2 regions of the Janthinobacterium amylolyticum genome follow, and region 1 is predicted to be linked to the other one. Evidence: predicted binding sites of a transcription regulator. Region 1 holds the regulator's gene; the other holds the start of a gene.
What was found. The regulator LexA, encoded in region 1, represses DNA repair genes until DNA is damaged. The targets are predictions, from matches to a motif close to ACTGTATNNNNATACAGT.
Positions count from the first base shown of each region.

Region 2: a site for LexA is predicted at 8,604-8,621, ahead of dinB (DNA polymerase IV). Genes of this name have one in related genera too.

Region 1 covers NZ_JBNYXL010000007.1:356,050-367,519, forward strand. The annotation lists gene purF (amidophosphoribosyltransferase) at 1-840, shown strand, start outside; gene ACQ4WR_RS17300 (cystathionine gamma-synthase family protein) at 989-2,230, shown strand; gene lexA (transcriptional repressor LexA) at 2,300-2,935, opposite strand; gene rpsF (30S ribosomal protein S6) at 3,211-3,609, shown strand; gene priB (primosomal replication protein N) at 3,630-3,929, shown strand; gene rpsR (30S ribosomal protein S18) at 3,955-4,245, shown strand; gene rplI (50S ribosomal protein L9) at 4,273-4,728, shown strand; gene ACQ4WR_RS17330 (replicative DNA helicase) at 4,864-6,249, shown strand; gene ACQ4WR_RS17335 (DUF47 domain-containing protein) at 6,341-6,967, shown strand; gene ACQ4WR_RS17340 (inorganic phosphate transporter) at 7,007-8,020, shown strand; gene ACQ4WR_RS17345 (hypothetical protein) at 8,073-8,243, opposite strand; gene ACQ4WR_RS17350 (MBL fold metallo-hydrolase) at 8,333-9,223, opposite strand; gene ACQ4WR_RS17355 (HD domain-containing phosphohydrolase) at 9,422-11,044, shown strand; gene ACQ4WR_RS17360 (CHASE2 domain-containing protein) at 11,044-11,470, shown strand, end outside.
Region 2 covers NZ_JBNYXL010000012.1:135,332-146,801, forward strand. The annotation lists gene ACQ4WR_RS23865 (EAL domain-containing protein) at 1-162, shown strand, start outside; gene ACQ4WR_RS23870 (DUF3597 domain-containing protein) at 333-731, shown strand; gene ahpC (alkyl hydroperoxide reductase subunit C) at 920-1,483, shown strand; gene ahpF (alkyl hydroperoxide reductase subunit F) at 1,590-3,185, shown strand; gene ACQ4WR_RS23885 (CzcE family metal-binding protein) at 3,258-3,596, opposite strand; gene ACQ4WR_RS23890 (ABC transporter ATP-binding protein) at 3,738-4,364, opposite strand; gene ACQ4WR_RS23895 (hypothetical protein) at 4,355-5,452, opposite strand; tRNA gene ACQ4WR_RS23900 (tRNA-Asp) at 5,614-5,690, opposite strand; tRNA gene ACQ4WR_RS23905 (tRNA-Val) at 5,745-5,820, opposite strand; tRNA gene ACQ4WR_RS23910 (tRNA-Asp) at 6,038-6,114, opposite strand; tRNA gene ACQ4WR_RS23915 (tRNA-Val) at 6,169-6,244, opposite strand; gene ACQ4WR_RS23920 (S9 family peptidase) at 6,344-8,488, opposite strand; gene dinB (DNA polymerase IV) at 8,688-9,887, shown strand; gene ACQ4WR_RS23930 (recombination-associated protein RdgC) at 10,005-10,901, shown strand; gene ACQ4WR_RS23935 (TonB-dependent receptor) at 11,037-11,470, opposite strand, start outside.

The sequences.
Region 1 (11,470 bases):
GCCGTCTTCATCGACGCCGACAAGCAATTGCACAGCGCCCAGTGCGCCGACAATGCCAGCCTGAATCCGTGCGTCTTCGAATTCGTCTACCTGGCGCGTCCCGATTCCGTCATCGACGGCGCTTCCGTGTACGCCACGCGCCTGAAAATGGGCGAATACCTGGCCGAAAAGATCCGCACCGAATTGCCCGGCGTGCATATCGACGTGGTCATGCCGATTCCCGATTCCTCGCGACCGGCCGCCATCCAGCTGGCCATGGCGCTGAACATCGAGTACCGCGAAGGCTTCATCAAGAACCGCTACATCGGCCGTACCTTCATCATGCCGGGCCAGGCGGCGCGTAAGAAATCCGTGCGCCAGAAGCTCAACGCGATTCCATCCGAGTTCAAGGATAAAGTCGTGCTGCTGGTCGACGACTCCATCGTGCGCGGCACCACCAGCCGTGAAATCGTGCAGATGGCGCGCGAAGCGGGCGCGACTAAGGTCATCTTCGCCTCGGCCGCGCCACCGGTGATCTACCCGAACGTGTACGGCATCGACATGCCGACGCGCGACGAATTGATCGCCTACGGCCGCACGACGGAAGAAGTGTGCCGCGAAATCACGGCCGACTACCTGGTGTACCAGGATATCGAAGCGCTGAAGCAGGCGATTGCCGACGTCAACCCGGCCCTGACCAACTTCGAGGCATCGTGCTTCGATGGCGTCTACGTGACGGGCGACGTGTCGCAGGAATACCTGGACCGCCTGGAATATGCGCGCCACCATCCGAAGGCGGCAGCGCCCGAAGATACGCCGCGTTCCCAGCTGAACCTGAACCTCGCTACTACCGAGGCTTGATACTGGGCCCGGCTATTGCCGGGCTTTTTTTTCGGGGTCAGACCCGCCGGGGGAGTGCGCGCCAGTGGTGCGCATTCCGATCCCGAAGGGACTGACCCCAGCACTTGCCTTGGGTTAAGCGGCAAGACGAGTATTTGGAACTTCCACCATGACTACCAAAAAAAACTACGGCTTCACCACCACCATCCTGCACAACGACCGCCGCAAGGGCATCGAGCACGGCTCCTTGCACAAGCCCGTGCACACTTCCGTTGCCTTTGGCTACGCCGATGCGCGCCAGCTTGCTTCCGTGTTCCAGGGCAAGGAGCCAGGCTTCCGCTATGGCCGCCAGGGTAACCCGACCGTTTCCGCGCTGGAAGACAAGGTCAACAAGATGGAAGACGGCGTGGCGACTTTGTGCTTCGCCACCGGCATGGGCGCCATCGGCGCCGTGGTGCAGTCGCTGTTGCGCGCGGGCGACCATGTCGTCTCGTCGGCGTTTTTGTTTGGCAACACCAACAGCCTGTGGCAAACGGTGACGGGGCAGGGCATCGGCGTGTCGTTCGTCGACGCCACCGAGGTGGCCAACGTGGCGGCCGCCATTACGCCGGCCACGCGCATCGTGTTTGTGGAAACCATCGCCAATCCCCGTACGCAGATCGCCGACCTGAAGAAAATCGGCGACCTGTGCCGTGAAAAAGGCATCCTCTACATCGTCGACAACACCATGACGACGCCGTATCTGTTCCGCCCGAAAGCCGTGGGTGCGGGCCTGGTGGTGAACGCCTTGACGAAATCCATCGGCGGCCACGGCAATGCGCTGGGCGGCAGCCTGACGGATACGGGCGTGTTCGACTGGACGCGGTACCCGAACATCTTTGAAAATTATAAAAAGGCGGCGCCGGCGCAGTGGGGCATCGCGCAAATCCGCGCCAAGGCCTTGCGCGATTTCGGCGCCTCGCTGGGTCCGGAAGCGGCGCACCATATTGCTGTCGGCGCGGAAACCATGGCCTTGCGCATGGACCGCACCTGCTCGAACGCCCTGGCGCTGGCGACCATGCTTGCCGCCGACCCACGAGTGGCTGCCGTGCATTACCCGGGCCTGGCGTCGCACCCGCAACATGCGCTGGCGACGGACCTGTTCCGCAGCTATGGTTCGCTGTTCAGCTTTGAGCTGAAGGATGGCATCGACTGCTTCGATTTCCTCAATCGGTTGAACCTGGCTATTCCCGCGAGCAACCTGGGCGACACGCGCACCCTGGTGATTCCTGTCGCCCACACGATCTTTTATGAGATGGGCGCCGAGCGCCGCGCCAGCATGGGCATTGCCGAGTCCTTGATTCGCGTGTCTGTCGGTATCGAAGATGAAGCAGACTTATTGGAAGATTTCAGCAACGCACTGGACGCATAAGCAGCCGCGCACCATGTAAAAAGGGCCGCGACAGTGATGCTGTCGCGGCCCTTTTTTACGTGCGGCAATTTAATGCCAGCTGCGCATCAAGCCTACCGCCAAACCTTCCAAAGCAAACTCGTCTTCCGGCGACACGGTGATCACCTTGAAGTCGGGGTTTTCCGGCAGCAGTTCGATGACGGAACCGGTTTTTTTGTAGCGCTTGACGGTGACTTCGTCGCCGATGCGGGCGACGACGATCTGGCCGTTCTTGGCGCTGTCGACCTTTTTCACGGCCAGCAAGTCGCCATCCATGATGCCGGCGTCGCGCATGGACCAGCCGCGCACCTTCAGCAGGAAGTCGGGCTTGGCCGAGAACAGGGCAGGGTCGACGTTGTAGCTCGCTTCCAGGTTTTCCTGCGCCAGGATGGGCGAGCCGGCCGCCACCCGGCCGATCAGCGGCAGCGACATCAGCAGCGCTGCCGGCACCTTCGATGGCAGGGTTTCTGCGGCAGCGCCGATCAGGCGGATGCCGCGCGAGGTGCCCGGCGAAATCTCGATGGCGCCCTTGCGGGCCAGGGCCTGCAAATGCTCTTCGGCCGCGTTGGCCGATTTGAAGCCCAATTCATTGGCGATCTCGGCACGGGTGGGAGGGAAACCCGTATTTTCAATCGCGTCCTTGATCAGGTTCAGGATTTGTTCTTGTCGTGCTGTCAGCTTGATCATGAGCGGTGGGTGCATACTAAAATGCTGTCTATATGAACAGTCTGTATTTTTGTACAGTATCGTCCACTATGCAAGGGGATTTCCGTATTTTGGGCGGATTTCGCAAGAAATACTTGTGCACCGATGAAAAGCGGCGCGGCGCGCGGACTTTTCGGGTGCAGGTGGAAGGAATGATTGAAACGTTTGCAAAAGGCGGTTATAATCTTCGGCTGACCTTCCCACACCCGTCTTGACGCCGGGGTGGGCGATTATCAATCCGACCTGAAGGAGTTTGCATGCGTCATTATGAAATAGTCTTTATCGTCCATCCGGACCAAAGCGAGCAAGTGCCCGCGATGATCGAACGCTACAAAGCCAGCGTAACCACCCGCGGCGGTTCGGTTCACCGCGTGGAAGATTGGGGCCGCCGTCAAATGGCTTACTCGATCCAAAAGCTGCCTAAAGCACACTACATCTGCCTGAACATCGAATGCGACAACGAGACCCTGGTCGAGTTGGAAACAGCATTCAAATTCAATGATGCCGTGTTGCGTCACCTGACCGTTAAAATGAAGAAAGCTGAAACAGCTCCTTCGCCGATGATGAAATCGGTACAACGCGAAGACGCGGCCAAAAGCCACCGCACCGAAGCACCAGCAGCCGCTCCAGCCGCTCCAGCCGCAGCAGCAGCTTAATTCTTGACCAGGATCGTGCGCTGAACCAGCTACAAGTAACCGCCATCATTGCCGAGCGCGAAATATTGCGCTATACCCCGGCAGGGCTGCCGATTGTGAATGCAGTATTGCAGCACAGTTCGCAGCAGATGGAAGCAGGGATTGCCCGTTTGACCGAGTTTGATGTTGCCGCGCTAGCCGCTGGCGAAATCTCAGGCCGGTTCAGTCAGGCAAACTTGGGTGGGGTGTATCAGTTCACGGGTTTCCTGGCCAGGAAGAGCCGCAACAGCAAGAGTTTGGTGTTTCACATCATTGATTTTAGTGCAGTCAATTCTGACTAGCGCATTTTAGATACAGGAGCCTGACATGGCATTCGGTAAAAAGTTCGACAAAAATAAGCTCAAGCTTAAAGAAAAACGCAAACAGCAAAACCCGTTGTTCAAACGCAAGAAGTTCTGCCGCTTCACCGCAGCTCACGTTGAGCAAGTCGACTACAAAGACGTCGACACGCTGAAAGACTTCGTCCAAGAAAACGGCAAGATCATGCCAGCACGCCTGACCGGTACCAAAGCGCACTACCAGCGCCAAGTTGACACCGCAATCAAGCGCGCTCGCTTCCTCGCGCTGCTGCCATACACCGATCTGCACCACGCTTAATCGGTCAGATATTCCTGGAGAAGAACTATGCAAATCATTCTGTTAGAAAAAGTTGTTAACGTCGGTAACCTCGGCGAAGTCGTCAAAGTCAAAGACGGTTACGCACGTAACTTCCTGATCCCGCAACGCCTGGCACGTCGTGCCACGGCAACCGCTGTGGCTGAATTCGAAGTCAAGCGCGCCGAACTGGAAAAAGCTGCTGCCGCCAAACTGGCCGCATCGCAAGCCCAGGGCGAAAAACTGAGCGGCCTGACCGTTCAAGTTGCTCAAAAAGCTGGTGTTGATGGCCGTCTGTTCGGTTCCGTCACCAACTTCGACATCGCTGAAGCGCTGACCAAGCAAGGTTTTGCTGTTGAAAAAGCACAAATCCGCATGCCTACCGGCCCGTTGAAGATCGTTGGCGAGCACAACGTTTCGGTTGCTCTGCACACCGACGTGGTCGTGGAAGTTGTTATCGCTGTCGTACCAGACGCGAACGCGTAATCGTCTGCGGGCCTGGCCCGCAAGCGCTGCCGCACTATGAAAAGCCGGGTTCGCCCGGCTTTTTTGTGGCCTTTTTTTCCGCGATTTTTCGCCCTTTTTTTTTGCCCTGACGCCGAAGCGGGTATAATTCGCGCCATGAACGCCCCCTCTGATCCGCAACTGGATTCCCTCCGTATTCCGCCGCATTCGATCGAAGCAGAACAATCCGTCATCGGTGGTCTGCTGCGCGACAATGCCGCGTATGACCGCATCGCCGACTTCATGCATGCGGAGGATTTCTATCGCTATGACCATCGCATCATCTTCGAGCAAATCGTCAAGATGGTTAACGCTTCCAAGCCAGCCGATGTCATTACTGTTTTTGAAACCCTGACCCAGCTCGGCAAGGCCGAGGATGTGGGCGGACTCGCTTACCTGAACGCCATGGCGCAAAACACGCCATCGGCCGCGAACATCCGGCGCTACGCCGAGATCGTGCGCGACCGCGGCGTGCTGCGCAAACTCATCACCGTCGCTGACGATATTTCCGGCACGGCCTTCAGCCCGCAAGGCAAGGAAGTCAAGCAGATGCTTGACGAGGCCGAGTCGAAGATCTTCGCCATCGCCGAAGAAGGCGCGCGCGGCGCCCAAGGCTGGACCGCGATCCAGCCCCTGCTGACGCAGGTGGTCGAGCGCATCGATGAGCTGTACAGCCGCGACAACCAGAGTGAAATCACGGGCGTGCCCACCGGTTTCATCGACCTCGACCGCATGACCTCCGGTCTGCAGCCGGGCGACCTGGTGATCGTGGCGGGACGTCCTTCGATGGGCAAGACGGCGTTTTCCGTCAACATCGGCGAAAACGTGGCCATCGACAGCGGCTTGCCCGTGGCCGTGTTCTCGATGGAGATGGGCGGCGCCCAGCTGGCCATGCGTATGCTGGGCTCCGTGGGACAGCTGGACCAGCACCGTCTGCGTACCGGCCGCCTGAACGATGAAGACTGGCCGCGCCTGACCAACGCGATTCAAAAGATGAACGACGCCCAGTTGTACATCGATGAAACGCCGGCGCTGAACTCGATCGAATTGCGCGCCCGTTCGCGCCGTCTGTCGCGTCAATGCGGCAAGCTGGGCCTGATCATCGTCGATTACTTGCAACTGATGTCGGCAAATACTCCGGGCGATAACCGCGCCACGGAAATTTCCGAAATTTCGCGGGGCTTGAAAGGCCTGGCGAAAGAACTCGGTTGTCCCGTGATCGCGCTGTCCCAGCTGAACCGCTCGCTGGAACAACGCCCGAACAAACGTCCGGTCATGTCCGACTTGCGCGAATCGGGCGCTATTGAGCAGGATGCCGACGTGATCCTGTTCATTTACCGCGACGAGGTGTATAACCCCGACTCGCCAGACAAGGGGACGGCCGAAATCATCATCGGCAAACAACGTAACGGTCCAATCGGCAGCATCCGCCTCACCTTCATGGGGCAGTACACCAAATTTGGCAATTACAGTGGTGGCCTGGCGCTTTACCAAGGCGACTAACACAGCAGCACTGATATTCCATTGGCCGCCCCCGACAACGGGGCGGCTTTCTGTAGTAAATAACACGACTCAATGCTTAACGGAGAATGACATGTTTGGACGCTTGATGCCCACTGAGGGCAAGTTTTTTGAATTGTTTAACCAGCACGCGGAACTGTGCGTCAAGGGCGCAAAAGAGATGCTCGGCCTGATGACCAATTTCGACGACCTGGAAAACCGCGTACATGCGATTGAAAGCATCGAGAAACAGGCGGACAAAGTCACCTACGCCACCGTGGAAATGCTGCACAAGACCTTCATCACGCCGATCGACCGCGATGACATCCATCAGCTGATCACGCGCCAGGACGACATCCTCGACCTGCTGGAAGATGCGGCGCAAACCGTGTCGCTGTACGACCTGAAAGCCGTCACGCCGGAAGCCAAGCGCCTGGCCGAACTGGTACTGGCGTGCACCGAGAAAGTCCGCGACGCCGTGGCCATGCTGCACAACATGGATAACTCGCGCAAGATCGTCGCCATCTGCGAAGAGATCGACCGCCTGGAATCGGACGCCGACCACGTGATGCGCGCCGCCATGTCCAAGCTGTTCCGCGACGAACCGGACGTGCGCACCCTGATCAAGCTGAAGGCGATCTATGAAATTCTGGAAACCGTGACAGACCGTTGCGAAGATGTGTCCAACATTATCGAAGGCATCATCGTCGAAAACGCGTAACAGCGTCTGTCCTGAAACAGAATCAGAAAAGAAAAATCCATGCAAACCATCCAAATGAGCATCTACGTGCTAGGCCTGCTCGTCATCCTTGCACTGCTATTTGACTTCATGAACGGCTTCCACGATGCCGCCAACGCGATCGCCACGGTGGTCTCGACAGGCGTATTGAAACCGCAGACCGCGGTTGCCATGGCTGCCACCTTCAATTTCGTCGCCATCTTCGTCTTCCACCAGCTGACCGTGGCCGCCACGGTGGGCAAGGGGACGATCGACCCCGCGGTGATTGACCAATATGTGATATTTGGCGCCCTCATGGGCGCCATCGTGTGGAACCTCGTCACCTGGTACTACGGCATTCCTTCGTCGTCCTCGCACGCCCTGATCGGTGGCCTGGTGGGCGCCGCTGTGGCCAAGTCCGGCACGGGCGCGCTGATCTCGGCCGGCCTGTGGAAAGTCGTGCTGTTCATCGTGCTGTCGCCGGTGCTGGGCTTCCTGTTCGGTTCGCTGATCATGCTGCTGGTGTCGTGGATCTTCGTGCGCTCGACGCCGCGCAAGGTCGACAAATGGTTCCGCCGCCTGCAGCTGGTTTCGGCCGCGGCGTACAGCCTGGGCCACGGCGGCAATGACGCGCAAAAAACCATCGGCATCATCTGGATGCTGCTGATCGCCGCCGGCTATTCGAGCACCACCGACGCCGTGCCACCGCTGTGGGTCATCATCTCGTGCTACACGGCCATCAGCTTCGGTACGCTGTTCGGCGGCTGGCGCATCGTCAAGACCATGGGCCAGAAGATCACCAAGCTCAAACCGGTCGGCGGCTTCTGCGCTGAAACGGGCGGCGCCATCACCCTGTTCATCTCGACGGCCATGGGCATTCCCGTGTCGACCACGCACACCATCACGGGCGCCATCGTCGGCGTCGGCTCGGCACAAAAAATGTCGGCCGTACGCTGGGGTGTCGCCGGCAACATCGTCTGGGCCTGGATCTTCACGATTCCTGCCTCGGCATTCGTTGCGGCGATCGCCTGGTGGATTGGCCGGCACATCATGTAATGGATAGCCAGCGCCAGTAAGAAGGGAGCCTCGCGGCTCCCTTTTTTTTTGCCTACTGGCCGCGTGGACCCTTGTCGCCGCCTTGATGCGGCTTCAGGCCATCATTCTGGCGGATCGCGCCTTTATCATGTTCCGCTTGCTGGCGGATCTTGTTTGCTTCCTGCTGGGCTTGCTGGTCTTCCCGCTGTTGCTGCTCACGTGGCGTATCGTGGGGTTTGCTCATGGCGCTCTCCTTGAATGATGAGTGTCCATGATGCCGCGTGGCGGTCTGTGCCACCGTTCGGTGCACAACATAGCGCCGGCCGCAGTTGCTCACGCCAGTTCCACCGTCAGCCCCTCGTACGCGAGGAAGACTTGCAAGCCGGCCAGGCGGCCCGCGTGGCGGCCCATCACGTCGGCAAACACGGCTTCGAGCTGCTCGTCGCTGCGCGTCGGTTCGTGGTGGGTGCAGTACAGGCGCCGGGCGCCGCAGCGCAGGGCCAGCTCGAACGCGGCGTCGAAGGTGCCGTGGCCCCAGCCCTGCTTGGCCGGGTATTCCTCGCGCGTGTAGGAGCAGTCCATGATCAGCGCGTCGACACCGGCCACCAGCGCGTCGATGCCGGCCTGGCGCTGCGCATTGCGCGCGGCGCAGGCCGCGTGTTCGGCATGGCCGGGCGGGTGCAGGTTGTAGAACGGTTCATGGTCGCCGCTGAAAAACAGCGAGGCGCCGGCGCAGTCGATGCGGTAGCCCAGATTGATGACGGGGTGGTTCATTTCCGCGCCGCGCACGCGCGCGCCGCCCACGTCGATGGTTTCGCCGGGCGCCACGGTGCGGTAGTCGATGCTGGCCGCCATGGCCGCTTCGCTGACGGGGAAATAGCTGTCCTGCAGCTGCACCGCCATCACGTGCTCGATGCCGCGCCCGGCCACCGCATCATAGGCGCCGTGCAGGCGCATGCGGTTGCCGGCCACGAACAGGGGCGAGAACATCGGCAGGCCGTGGATGTGGTCCCAGTGGCTGTGGGTGATGAAGACGTGGGCGTCCACCGGCTGGCCGGCCGGTAGCTGCTGCGCCAGCGCAAAGATGCCGCTGCCCGCATCAAGGATGATCAGGCTGTCGTTGTCGGTGCGCACCTCGATGCAGGTCGTGTTGCCGCCATAGCGCGCCGTGCGCGGACCGGGGGAGGGGATAGAGCCGCGGACGCCCCTGAACGTGAATTTCATCCAGTACCTTGTTACTGTGTAATTATTGTTGATTCTATTCTAATTAATGAGATTGGCGGCAACATTTGTGTGTGTTGCAATAGAGAAAGTTATTTCATTTTGTTGTGACTAAGTAATGTACAGTGCGCGGGGTGGCCGGTACACTGGCGCTTGCCAACTTCTCCTTTTTTGCTCGCCCATTACCTGATTGCCGCCACCATGCCTCAGCTTCAACCTGAGAAAATCGCCCACAGATTGGAGCAATTGACAGAGCTCAGCGTCGCGCTCGGCCATGGCCTGGGCGGCGAAGGGCGCGATATCGGCCCGCTGCTGCAGCGCATCGTGCTGCTGGCCAAGGGCATGAGCGGCGCCGATGGCGCCACCCTGTACCGGCCCGCGGACCAGGGCCGCCAGCTGGCCTTCGATATCAGCGTCAACGACAGCCTGGGCATCGGGCAGGGCGCCGACATCGGCTTGCCCGGCGTGCCCCTGTCCGATGCGGCCGGCCAGCCCAACCTGGCGTCGGTGGCCGCGTATGCGGCGAATATGCGCCGCAGCGTCAATATCGCCGATGTGTACCGCGACGAGGCCTTCAATTTTTCCGGCATGCGCGATTTCGACCGCCTGCACGGCTACCACACGCAGTCGATCCTGACGGTGCCCATGAGCGACCACGAGGGCGACCTGATCGGCGTGCTGCAGCTGATCAATGCCAAGGATGACGCCACCGGCCAGGTGCGCGCGTTTTCCTCCACCGACCAGCGCTTCATCGAGGCGCTGGCCGCGCAGGCCGGCGTGGCGCTGACGAATCAATTATTGATCTCGCAGCTGGAAGAACTGCTCGAGTCGCTCGTGACCCTGATCAATATCGGCATCGATGAAAAATCGCCGTACACGGGCCGCCACTGCCAGTTCGTGCCCGAGCTGACGATGCTGCTGGCCGATGCCGCGCACGCCACGCAAACGGGGCCGCTGGCCGATTTCCGGCTCAGCGAGAACGAACGCAAGCAGCTGTGGCTGGCCGGCCTGCTGCACGATTGCGGCAAGATCACCACGCCCGTGCACGTGGTCGACAAGGCCACCAAGCTGGAAACCATCTTCGACCGCATCGCCCTGATCGACACGCGCTACGAAGTGCTGCTGCGCGACGCCGAGATCGCGGCCCTGCGCCAGCAGGCGGCGCAGCCGCAGCAGGCGGGCGACATCGCCCAGGCGCTGGCGCGCGAACAGGCCAGCTTGCGCGAAGAGCGCGACTTCATCCGCACGGTCAACATCGGCGGCGAAAGCATGGCGCAGGCCGACCAGGAGCGCGTGCGGCAGATCGCGCGGCGCCGCTGGCGCGCGGCCGACGGCGAACTGCACGATTTCCTTGACGCCAACGAAACAGAAAACCTGACCATCCGTGCCGGCACCCTGACGGCGGCCGAGCGTGCCATCGTCAACAACCATATCAGCGTGTCGATCCGCATGCTCGAAGCGCTGCCATGGCCCAAGCACCTGCAGAAGGTGCCGGAATACGCGGGCGGCCACCACGAGCGCATGGATGGCAAGGGCTACCCGCGCGGCCTGACGAAAGAGCAGATGTCGGTGCCGGCGCGGCTGATGGCCATCGCCGATATTTTCGAAGCGCTGACGGCGCGCGACCGTCCCTATAAAAAGGGCAAGTCGCTGTCGGAATCGCTGCGCATCCTCGGCAACTTCAGCCTGAACGGGCATATCGACCCGGAGCTGTTCGACGTTTTCATCCGCAGCAAAGTCTATTTGACCTTCGCCGAAAAGCACATGCATCCGAGCCAGATCGATAGCGTCGACGAGGCGGCCATTCCGGGCTATACGCCGTGATGCGGGCCGGGCGCGCGGCGCTGGCGCAGACGTTGCGCAAGCATGGCGCGCGTTTTTTTCTGGGCGTGCTGCTGACCGTCGCCGCCGCCATCCTGTGCCTGGCCGGCAACGGGAATATCGCGCGCCTCGATGCCATGCTGGGCGACTGGCGCATGCGCTTTGATGCGCCGCAGCTCGACGCGCGCATCGTCATCGTCGACATCGACGAGCAAAGCCTGGCCCGCGTCGGGCGTTTTCCATGGAGCCGCGACATCCAGGCGCGCCTGGTGCGCCAGCTCACCAGCCATTACGGCGTGGCCGCGCTGGGCTTTGATATCGCGTTTCCCGAAGCGGACACCAGTTCCGGCTACGCCGTGCTGCAAGGCCTGGCGCAGGGAGAGCTGGCCGGCGTGCCGGGCTTGCCGGCGCAGCTGGAAAAGCTGCGCC
Region 2 (11,470 bases), on a different contig from region 1:
CTGGGCCTGCAGGTAATTGCCGAAGGGGTGGAGACAGAAATGCAGCGCGCGCTGCTGCTGGAACTGGGTTGCGACCATGCGCAAGGCTATCTGTTTGCGCCGCCGCTGGCCATCGAGGCGTTCGACGCGCTGCTGCGGGCGCAGCGCCCCTTGCACCCTTGAAACAGGCGGCGATGCCGCCAGATTGGCCTTGGGCCTGCGGGACGGGGCTCCCGGCCTGAACGGGCTTATACTCGATCAGCTGGCGCCTGCGCCCGGCTCCAGCTGTCACCGGTCACCGACCGGGCGCGCAGGCAATCCTTCTTCCATTCACTCCAACGCGAGGTGTACTCATGGGCATTTTCAGCAATATCTACAACAAAATCTTCCACCATTCATCCGACGCTGCCACGCCGGCCGCCGCCACGGCGCCAGCGGCCGCCCCAGCTGCGGCCCCGGCCGCTCCTGCCGCCGCCCCGGCCGCCGCTGCGCCCGTGGTGGACGTGGAAGTGGTGCTGGTCGACCTGGCCAACAAGAGCGCGGAAAAACTCAATTGGCGCACGTCCATCGTCGACCTGATGAAACTGTTGCAACTCGACAGCAGCCTGGCCGCGCGCAAGGAACTGGCGCAAGAGCTGCATTTCACGGGCGACACCAACGATTCGGCCAGCATGAATATCTGGCTGCACCGCCAGGTGATGATCAAGCTGGCGGAAAACGGCGGCAAGGTACCGGAAGAACTCAAGAACTAAACACCTGGCGGCGGCAGGGGTATCCACTGTCACCGCTATCCAATCGCGTGGGAACTGCCTATCATGGAGTTCCCATAGTGTCATGATAGCTAAAACCAATTGAAACTATTGTGACAATCAATTTTGCATATGGGTTAAAACCCCTTACACTAGAGTCTTACTGATTCACCACACGAGAGGAAATGACTATGTCGCTGATCAATACCCAAGTTAAACCATTCAAGGCAACCGCATACCACAATGGCAAATTCGTCGACCTGACGGAAGCGTCGCTGAAAGGCAAGTGGTCGGTATTCGTCTTCTACCCAGCCGACTTCACCTTCGTCTGCCCAACCGAACTGGAAGATCTGGCCGACCACCACGCTGAATTCCAGAAGCTGGGCGTCGATGTCTACGGCATCTCGACCGATTCGCACTTCGCGCACAAAGCATGGCACGACACCTCGGACGCCATCAAGAAAGTGCAATACGCACTGATCGGCGACCCAACCGGCGCCCTGTCGCGCAACTTCGAAGTCATGATCGAAGAAGAAGGCATGGCACTGCGCGGTACCTTCGTCATCAATCCGGACGGCTTCATCAAAGTGCTGGAAGTGCATGACAACGGCATCGGCCGTGACGCATCGGAACTGTTGCGCAAAGTTAAGGCAGCTCAGTACGTTGCCGCTCACCCAGGCGAAGTATGCCCAGCCAAGTGGACGGAAGGCGCAGCAACGCTGACCCCATCGCTGGACCTGGTTGGCAAGATCTAAGTCTTGACGCCTTGAAGTACACAGCAGCAAACAAGTAGTTACCGCGATGCCGGACCGGGTGTCCGGCCCGGCATTCGCCTAAATATTTGTAGAAAAGGAAAAAATCATGTTAGACGCCACCCTCAAAACCCAACTGAAATCCTACCTGGAAAAAGTGGTGTATCCGCTTGAGCTGGTCGCCTCTCTCGATGACAGCGCAAAAGCCCGCGAGATGAAAGAATTGCTCCAGGAGATAGTCCTGTTGAGCGACAAGATCACGCTGGTCGAGCGCCTGGAAGCTGGCGTACGCACCCCGTCGTTCAGCATCAACCGTGCAGGCTCCGACATCGGCGTGCGTTTCGCCGGTGTGCCGATGGGCCACGAATTTACCTCGCTGGTGCTGGCGCTGCTGCAAGTGGGCGGCCACACCATCAAGTTCGACGAGGCCGTGATCGAGCAAATCCGCAACCTCGACGGCGACTACGAATTTGAAACGTTTATTTCGCTCTCCTGCCATAACTGCCCGGAAGTGGTGCAGGCATTGAATGCGATGTCGGTGATCAACCCGCGCATCAAGGTCACCACCATTGATGGCGGCGTGTTCCCGCAAGAAGTGGAAGAGCGCCGCATCATGGCCGTGCCGATGATGTTCCTGAATGGCGAACACTTTGGCCAGGGCCGCACGAATGTCGAGGAAATCCTCGCCAAGCTCGACACCAATGCCGGTGCCCGCCAGGCCGAAGCGTTGAACAAGAAAGACGTGTTTGACGTGCTGATCGTCGGCGGCGGCCCTGCCGGCGCGGCAGCGGCCATCTACGCGGCCCGCAAAGGCATCAAGACGGGCGTGCTGGCCGAGCGTTTCGGCGGCCAGGTACTCGATACCCTGGCGATCGAAAACTTTATTTCCGTCAAGGAAACCGATGGTCCGAAGTTCGCCATGGCGCTGGAACAGCACGTCAAGGAATACGAGGTCGACATCATGAATACCCAGCGCGCCGCGAAATTGACGCCGGGCAAGCTGGTGCAGATTGAAACGGCGAATGGCGCCGTGCTGAAAGCCAAGACCGTCATTCTGGCCACCGGTGCGCGCTGGCGCGAAATCAACGTGCCGGGCGAGAAGGAATACCGCAACCACGGTGTCGCCTACTGCCCGCACTGCGATGGTCCTTTGTTCAAGGGCAAGCGCGTGGCCGTGATCGGCGGCGGCAACTCGGGCGTGGAAGCGGCGATCGACCTGGCCGGCCTGGTGAAACACGTGACCCTGATCGAGTTCGGCGCGGAATTGCGCGCCGATGCAGTGCTGCAACGCAAGCTGCACAGCCTGCCGAACGTGACCGTGATCACCTCGGCGCAAACCACCGAGATCCACGGCGACGGCAAGATCGTCAATGGCCTGAGCTACACGGACCGCGTCAGCGGCGAGTCGAAGAAGGTCGAGCTGGAAGGCGTCTTCGTGCAAATCGGCCTGGTGCCGAACACGGAGTGGCTGAAGGGCACGGTGGCACTCTCGCGCCATGGCGAAATTGAAGTCGATGCCCGCGGCCAGACCTCGATCCCCGGCGTGTTCGCTGCCGGCGACGTCACCACGGTGCCGTACAAGCAGATCATCATCGCCACCGGCGAAGGTGCCAAGGCAGCGCTGTCCGCCTTTGACCACCTGATCCGCTCGGACGACGAGGAAGTGGTCGACGAGTCCGCAGCCAAGGAAGCACTGACGGCGTAATGATTCAGCGGTATCAAGAAAAACCGGAGTGGCCGCAAGGCTGCTCCGGTTTTATTTATGCGCGCAGCAAACTCAGCTACCCGCGTACTGGGGATTGGCGGCGACATACACCTTGATGCCATCGACAGGCATGTCCTGCGGTGCGATCGCGGCCAGGGCGAAGACGGTTTTGTTGCTGAAGGTTTGCACGTGCCACGTAAAACGCTGGCCGGCGCGCGCGATGGTGACGGTTTCGCCGCGCGTGACATTGATGTGGCGCGTGTCCGCCTGCAGCTCGATGGTGCGCTGGGCCGCGCCGTGGTGGGCCGCGCTGCCATAGTCGGCGGCCGTGCCGGTCGGGCCGGCGGCGAGGGTGGACGTGGCAAACATGGCGCACAGGATGGCCAGGGCGCTGCGGTGGGTGTTCAACATGCGGATCTCCAGGATAGGCGTGGCGTGCCGGTAAGCCGCCGTGTGTCGCCATTTGTTATACAGGCTGCGCCGGGATCGCCGGCGCGGACAAGCCGGCATCGTAAGCGCAAGCTGCCGGATCTGCAAAGCTGTATTTCCTGTCTATATTTCCACCGTGGCCGCCAGCGGCACCTCCGGCGCCAGGTGGCTGGTCAGCACGATGCACTGGCGCGCCAGACGGGCTGGCTCGGCCAGGCGCGCGCGCAGGTGCGCCATGGCGGCCGCATCGAGTCCATTGAAGGGCTCGTCGATCAGCAGCAGGCGCACGGGCAAGGCCAGGGCCAGCGCCAGTTGCAGTTTTTTATGCTGGCCCAGCGACAGGGCGGTGATGCTTTGCTGCAAAGACGACGTCATGGCAAAGGCGCCCAGTTCCCCGTTCAGCAGGGCCTGGTCTGTGCCCGGATACAGGGCCAGGTGCAGGTCGAGAAATTCGTGTACTTGCAGCCAGGGCAGGGCGGGGGCATCGCCGCCGCAATAGAAGGCTTGCGCGCGGTAGGCCAGCGGCAGGCGGGCGCTGTCGATGTCATCGAGGCGGATGCTTCCCCGTGCGGGCAGCAGGGCGCCGCCCGCCAGTTTCAGCATGGTGGTCTTGCCGGCGCCGTTGGCGCCGCGCAGCCAGGTGATGCCGGGGCCGAATTGCTGCGCGAAGCGCTGGAACACGCTGTGCGTGGCGAAATGAAAATCGAGCTGTTCTATCCGCAGCACGGGAGAGGGGGCATTCAATTCCATAATTCGCTTCCGATGGCGCTCAAGGCAAGGATGGAGAAAACGACGAGGGCGACGCGCCCGCGCGCCGTCAGGCGGGGCAGGCCGACGATGGCCAGCAGGGCTGCGCTGGCCGTGATGGCGTAGACGCTGCTCACGCGCTGCAGCAGGACGGCTGGGTCCAGGCAATACAGCAGGACGCCGGCCCCCAGCAGCACGGCGCCGGCGGGCAGCAGGCTGAAGGCGCAGGCCAGTCGGATCAGGCCGCGGCTGGAGAGGGGCCAGGCGTTCAGCGACGGGCGCAGCACGGCGATCTGTTCGCGCACGGCCTTGTCGCCCCGGTCCGTCAACAGGATCAGGCTGGCGCTGGCCAGCAAGCCCAGCAATGGGGCGGGCACGAGCGGCACACGCAGCAGCCAGGCCAGCATGCCGGCGCCGGCGCTGGCCAGCAGCACGCTTTGCTGGATGCCGATGACGTTTTCATTGCGCCAGAACGGCAACCAGAACAGCTGGCGCCACAGGAACAGGGTGTGCCAGCGGGGCAGGCGCGGCACGTAGGTGTGCATGGTGGGCGCGCGTGCCCGTTGCGCTGGGCGCGGTGCGCGCAGGCGCAGGGCGATGATGCAACTTGTTAAGATCCAGGCCAGCAACCAGACGCCAGCGGTGGCCGCCATGCCGCCTACGGCAACCGGGCGCAGCCAGGGCGGCGACTGCAGCAGCCAGATGCTGGCCGACACAGCATAGGCGATGCCCAATGGCAGCATCAGCAGGCCGGCCACGGCCACATCCGCCTGCCAGCGCAGGCGCGGCGGCAGGGGCAGCTGGCGCAGCCAGGCGGCTGTAGTGGCGGGCAACAGCCGCTTGCGCAGCAGCCAGGCGGGCAGGCAGGTAAGCAGCGCTTGCGCGCCCAGCAGACCCAGCGCGGCGGGCCAGGGCAAACGCATGGCAAGAAAGCCGGGCAGGGCGATTACGCTGAGCAGGCCCAGCAGGACAGGGCCGGCAAGGAAAAAGACAATTTCCATGGAACTCGTCAGGCTGGCGGCAAATTGCAGCAAAGCATGATGGGCCAGGCGCAGCCGCAGGGCGATGTAGGGATGAGTGCGGCGGGACAAGCGCATGCGGTCGGAAGCGAAGTCAGGTGAGCGCTGATTTTAACAGCCGGGGTCAGGTCCGCCGCAGCGCTACCTTGCAGCTTCAAGCCAAGGTTTGCGAAATCTGATCGCAGAATGGGAAAAGCCCTTCGGTTCAGAGAACCAAAGGGCTTTTCTTTTATTGGCGGAGCGGACGGGACTCGAACCCGCGACCCCCGACGTGACAGGCCGGTATTCTAACCAACTGAACTACCACTCCAAGCTCGTATGATCTGTGTTGCTGATCCATGAAGCACTGGATAATTTTCTGTTTTGGTGGGTGCTGAGAGGCTCGAACTCCCGACCTACGCCTTGTAAGGGCGCCGCTCTACCAACTGAGCTAAGCACCCGCATACCCAGAAAACTATCCCGACGTTTGTCACCACGTCTGGAAGAGGCACTATTATAGGGGGCGCTATGCCGCTTGTGCAACTATTCTTATGGGATAAAAGCAGATATTTTGCTGAAAAACGCAAAAATGTTCGGAGGAGGGGCGGTGGGCGCATTTTCTGGCCCGGAAATGGGAAAAGCCCTTCGGTTCAGAGAACCAAAGGGCTTTTCTTTTATTGGCGGAGCGGACGGGACTCGAACCCGCGACCCCCGACGTGACAGGCCGGTATTCTAACCAACTGAACTACCACTCCAAGCTCGTATGATCTGTATTGCTGATCCATGAAGCACTGGACAGTTTTCTGATTTGGTGGGTGCTGAGAGGCTCGAACTCCCGACCTACGCCTTGTAAGGGCGCCGCTCTACCAACTGAGCTAAGCACCCGTTGCTTGTCTCAGAAAACCATCCCGACGTTTGTCACCACGTCTGGAAGAGGCGCTATTATAGGACGGCTAAAATCCTTGTGCAAGCGCTTTTTTCACATTATTCCGTGATATTCCACTGCGACAGCATCCAGGCCATGTTGAACGCGCTTTCCTGGATGGCGTTGTAGCGGCCCGATGCGCCACCGTGGCCGGCGCCCATATTTGTTTTCAGCAGCAGGGGATTGCTGTCCGTTTTATGCGCGCGCAGCTTGGCCACATATTTTGCCGGTTCCCAGTACATCACCTGGCTGTCGTTCAGGCCCGTCGTCACCAGCATGGCGGGATAATCCTTGCGGGCGATGTTGTCGTAGGGCGAGTAGCTGAGCATGTAGTCATACGCGGCCTTCTGGTTCGGGTCGCCCCATTCCAGATATTCGCCCGTGGTCAGCGGCAGGCTGGCGTCCATCATGGTGTTCATCACGTCGACAAAGGGCACGGCCGCGTGCACGGCGTGGAACAGTTCGGGGCGCTGGTTGACGACGGCGCCCATCAGCAAGCCGCCGGCGCTGCCGCCCTGGATGATGAGGCGGTTCGCACTCGTCCATTTTTCGCGCACCAGGTAGTCGGCGCTGTCGATGAAGTCATTGAAGGTGTTTTTCTTCTTCATCAGCATGCCATCCTCATGCCACGCTTCGCCCATGTCCGTGCCGCCGCGGATATGCGCCTGCGCATAGATGACGCCCCGTTCCAGCAGGCTGATGCGGCTGATGGCGAAACTGGCTTCCGTGGAAATGCCGTAGGAACCATACGAATACAGCAGCAGCGGGGCGGAGCCGTCGAGCTTGACGCCCTTCTTGTAGACGATCCACAGCGGCACTTGCACGCCATCGCGGGCTTTGACCCACAGGCGCTGCGTGGTGTAGCGCGCCGCATCATAGCCGCCGACGATTTCCTGCTGTTTCAGCACCGTGCGCTTGCCATCCTTCATGCTGACGTCGATGACGGTAGGCGGCGTCACAGGCGACTGGTAGGACATGCGAAATTGCGTGGCGGCATAGTCGGGCGTGCCGGCCGCCGTGGCCAGGTAGACGGGGTCGTCGAACTGCACCGTCTTCCAGTTTTTCTGCGCGAAATCATAGATGCGCGCACGGTTCAGGGCGCGCGACTTTTCCATTACCACCAGGTAGTTCTGGAACGCATCGATGGACTGGATGACGGCATCCTTGTTGTGCGGCACCAGCGGCTTCCAGTGCTTGGGCTGCGGCTGCGACAGGGGCGCGCTGACGATGCGGAAGTTTTTCGCATCCTTGTTGGTGAGGATGTACAGCTGGCCGTCGCGGTGCTCGACGCTGTAGCGGTGGCCCTTTTCGCGCGGCAATACCGGCTGGAAACTGCCCTGCGGCGTATTGGTTGGCAACAGCTGCACGTCGCTGGTATCCGTGCTGCGCGAGCTGAGCACAAAGAAACGCTGGTCGCGCGTGCGGCCCACGCCAATGGCGAACTGTTCCACAGGCTCGTGATACACCTGCTGTGGCGTGCCGCCCAGGGCCAGGCGGAACAAGCGGTCCGAGCGCTTGGTGGTGGCGTCTTCCTGGGCCAGCATCAGGGTGGCATTGTCCGCCGCCCAGGCCAGCGACGTGACGCGCGGCATGGTGTCGGTAAGCAGCTTGCCGGTTTTCAAATCCTTGACATGCAGGTCGTATTGGCGGAAACCTGTCGTATCCGTGGTGTAGGCCAGCAATTGTTCATTCGGGCTGACGGCAAACGCGCGCACGGCAAAGAAGGTGTGGCCGTCTGCCAGCTGGTTCTGGTCCAGCAAAATTTCTTCGGCGACGCCCGCATCATAGGCACCCTTCGCACCCACGGCGCGCCGGCAGTGCAGCGGGTATTGCTTGCCCGCTTCCATGCGCGTGTAATAGTAGAAATTGCCCATGCGCACAGGCACAGACAAGTCCACTTCCTGCATGCGGCCCTTGATCTCGGCGTAGATCTTGTCGGCCAGCGGCTGGATCGGGGCCGTGACGGCGGCCGTGTAGGCGTTTTCCGCATTCAGGTAGTCGATCACGGCGGGATCGGTCTTCTTTTGCAGCCAGCGGTAGTCGTCCGTAACGACGGTGCCGTGGCGGGTTTCCTGCCAGGCGGTTTTGGCGGCGACAGGGGCGTCGGCAGCCAGCGCGGATGGCGATAGCGTGGACAGCAGCAGAGCCGGCAGCATGGATGTGCAGACGGCAAGGCGGCGCAAGGCGTGATGGGCGATAGACAAGGCAACTCCCTAGGTTTCGTTATTGTGCGGAGATTCTATTCTTGCCAAATAGAAAAGCCAATGCTGATTTCAATCAATACGGTTCCTGCTTGCATCTGCGCTCGTTTCCGGCGATACTGTATAAAACAACAGTGTTTAACCGTATTCTGCCTGTGGAATGTCCTTTCCCTCTGGCAGGCCGACCCGCCGCGAGGTGTCCTTGAGCCCATCTGCCCCCACCCTGCCTCAGTCATCCGCGCCGCACCAGGTGGCTGCCCGCCGCTGGATCGCGCACCTGGACATGGACGCTTTCTTTGCCTCCGTGGAATTATTAAAATATCCGGAATTGCGCGGCGAGCCGGTGGTGATCGGTGGCGGGCGCTTGCAGCAGCCCGTGCTGCAGGAAGACGGCACGCGGCAGTTTGCCCGCATGCGCGACTACGTGGGACGCGGCGTGGTCACCACGTCGACCTATGCGGCGCGCGCGTTTGGCGTGTTTTCCGCCATGGGCATCATGAAGGCGGCCAAGCTGGCGCCGGACAGCATCCTGCTGCCGGCCGATTTCGAAGCCTACCGCGACTATTCGGCGCGCTTCAAGCAAGCCGTGGCCAATCTGTGCCCGATCATCCAGAACGTCGGCATCGACGAAATCTATGTCGACCTGACGGAACATGGCGAGCAGGCGCCGGCCATGGCGGCGCGCCTGAAGGCGGCCGTGTTCGAGGCGACGGGGCTGTCGTGCTCGATCGGGCTGGCGCCGAACAAATTGCTGGCCAAAATCTGTTCCGACCTGGAAAAGCCGGACGGGCTGACCATCCTGGCGCCCGAGGATATCGCCACGCGCGTGTGGCCCCTGGCGGCGAAAAAGATCAATGGCATCGGCCCGAAGGCGACGGCCAAGCTGGAAGCCTTGGGCATCGTCAGCATCGGCGAACTGGCGCAAGCCGACATGGCCATGCTGCGCACGCAGTTCGGCGACCTGTACACGGGCTGGCTGCGCCAGGCGGCGCTGGGCATCGATGACCGCCCCGTGCAGACGAGCCGGGAAACCAAGTCCGTCAGCCGCGAAACGACGTTCGAGCGCGACTTGCAGGTGGTGCGCGACCGCGCCACCCTGTCGGAAAAGCTGGAAAGCCTGTGCACGCGCGTGGCGGGCGACCTGGACAAGCAGTCGCTGGCGGGGCGCACGGTGGGCATCAAGCTGCGCTTCGAGGATTTCAGCACCGTCATGCGCGACATCACCCTGCCCAGCGCCACGGCGGACGCCGCCGCTATCCTGCGCGCCAGCCGCGACTGCTTGCGGCGCGTGCCGTTTGAAAAGAAAATCCGCCTGCTGGGCGTGCGCATTTCGGCCCTGTGCGACCCGGCCGTCGTCACGCGGCAGGCACCCGCCCAGGCCGAGCTGTTTCCCGCCCTGTAGCGGCGTTTCCCCTGATCACAAGCACCGCGCCAGGCTGCGCTTTTGACGGCATGACCGCGTCGAAAGTGTAGAATGGCGTTCCCCTGGCACTACTGAAACAAACGGAAGACAAAAACTATGTGGTTCAAGAATCTTCAGATTTACCGCCTGCCCGCACCATGGGCTTACACGCCAGAACAACTGGAAGAGGCGCTGTCCTCGAACAAATTTACGCCGGCGACCAGCATGGATCTGATGCGCCAGGGCTGGGATACGCCACGCCCGAACGGCGGCCTGGTCCACGTGGTCAACAAGCAGATGCTGATCCTGCTGGGCACGGAAAAGAAATTGCTGCCAGCCACCGTCATCAACCAGGTGGCCAAGGCCCGCGCCGCCGAGATGGAAGAAGCGCAAGGTTTTGCGCCCGGCAAGAAAGCCATGAAGGAATTGAAGGAGCGCGTCGCCGACGAACTGTTGCCGCGCGCCTTCAGCATCCGCAGCAACGTCTGGACGTGGATCGACCCCGTCAACGGCTGGCTGGTGGTCGATGCCGCCAGCCCGGCGAAAGCCGATGAAGTCATCAAGCTGCTGCTCAAAGCCGTGGATAAATTGCCGCTGGAAAGCCTGCGCGTGCAGCGCTCGCCCGTGGCGGTGATGACGGAATGGCTGCAGGCCGACGATGCGCCTGCCGGCTTCACGGTCGACATGGATACGGAATTGCGCGCCACCGGCGAGAGCAAGGCCACCGTGCGCTACGTGCGCCACACCCTGGAAGCGGACGACGTGCGCCGTCATATCGCGGCCGGCAAGCAGTGCACGCGCCTGGCCATGACGTGGAACGACAAGATCTCCTTCGTGCTGACGGAATCGCTGGCCATCAAGAGCGTCAAGCCGCTTGACGTGATCAAGGAAACGGAATCGAGCACAAAGAACGACGAAGAGCGTTTCGACGGCGACGTGATGCTGATGACGGGCGAGCTCTCCAAGCTGATGGCCGACGTGGTCGAGGCATTGGGCGGCGAAGCGACGGCGTAAGCGTCGTCATGCAGGAACAAAAAAGGAGCTGCGGCTCCTTTTTTTTCGCCTGGGCAATCTGGCGGCACATAAAAAAAGCGCCTTGCACGGTGAAGTGCAAGGCGCTTTCTGGACAAGCTAATTTAAGACATCACATTAGAACTTGTAGCTACCGGTGAAGTAGAACGAACGCATCATTGGATCAGCGTAGCGTGGATCGAAACCAACCTGGTGGCCCGACGAAGCGCGCAGCGACAGCGGCGGTTCACGGTCAAACAGGTTCTTGATACCAGCGCGCAGCGTCACAGCCGAGTTGAAGGCATAGCGGCCTTGCAGGTCGACGGTGGTGTACGACGGTACTTGCAGGCGGATCGTTTCCAGGGCCTTGGTATCGACGTTCAGAACCGAAGCGGCTGCATCGGTGTAGCCGTTACGATAGCTGACAACCATGGTGCTGGTCAGTTTGCCGGTTTCCAGGCTCATGTTCAGCTTGACCAGGTTACGGAACGTGACTGCATCGGTGATACCGAAGTAGTTCATGTTGGTCGTCCACTGATTCTTGGTGCCTGGCACGGTGTAGTCAGCCTTGA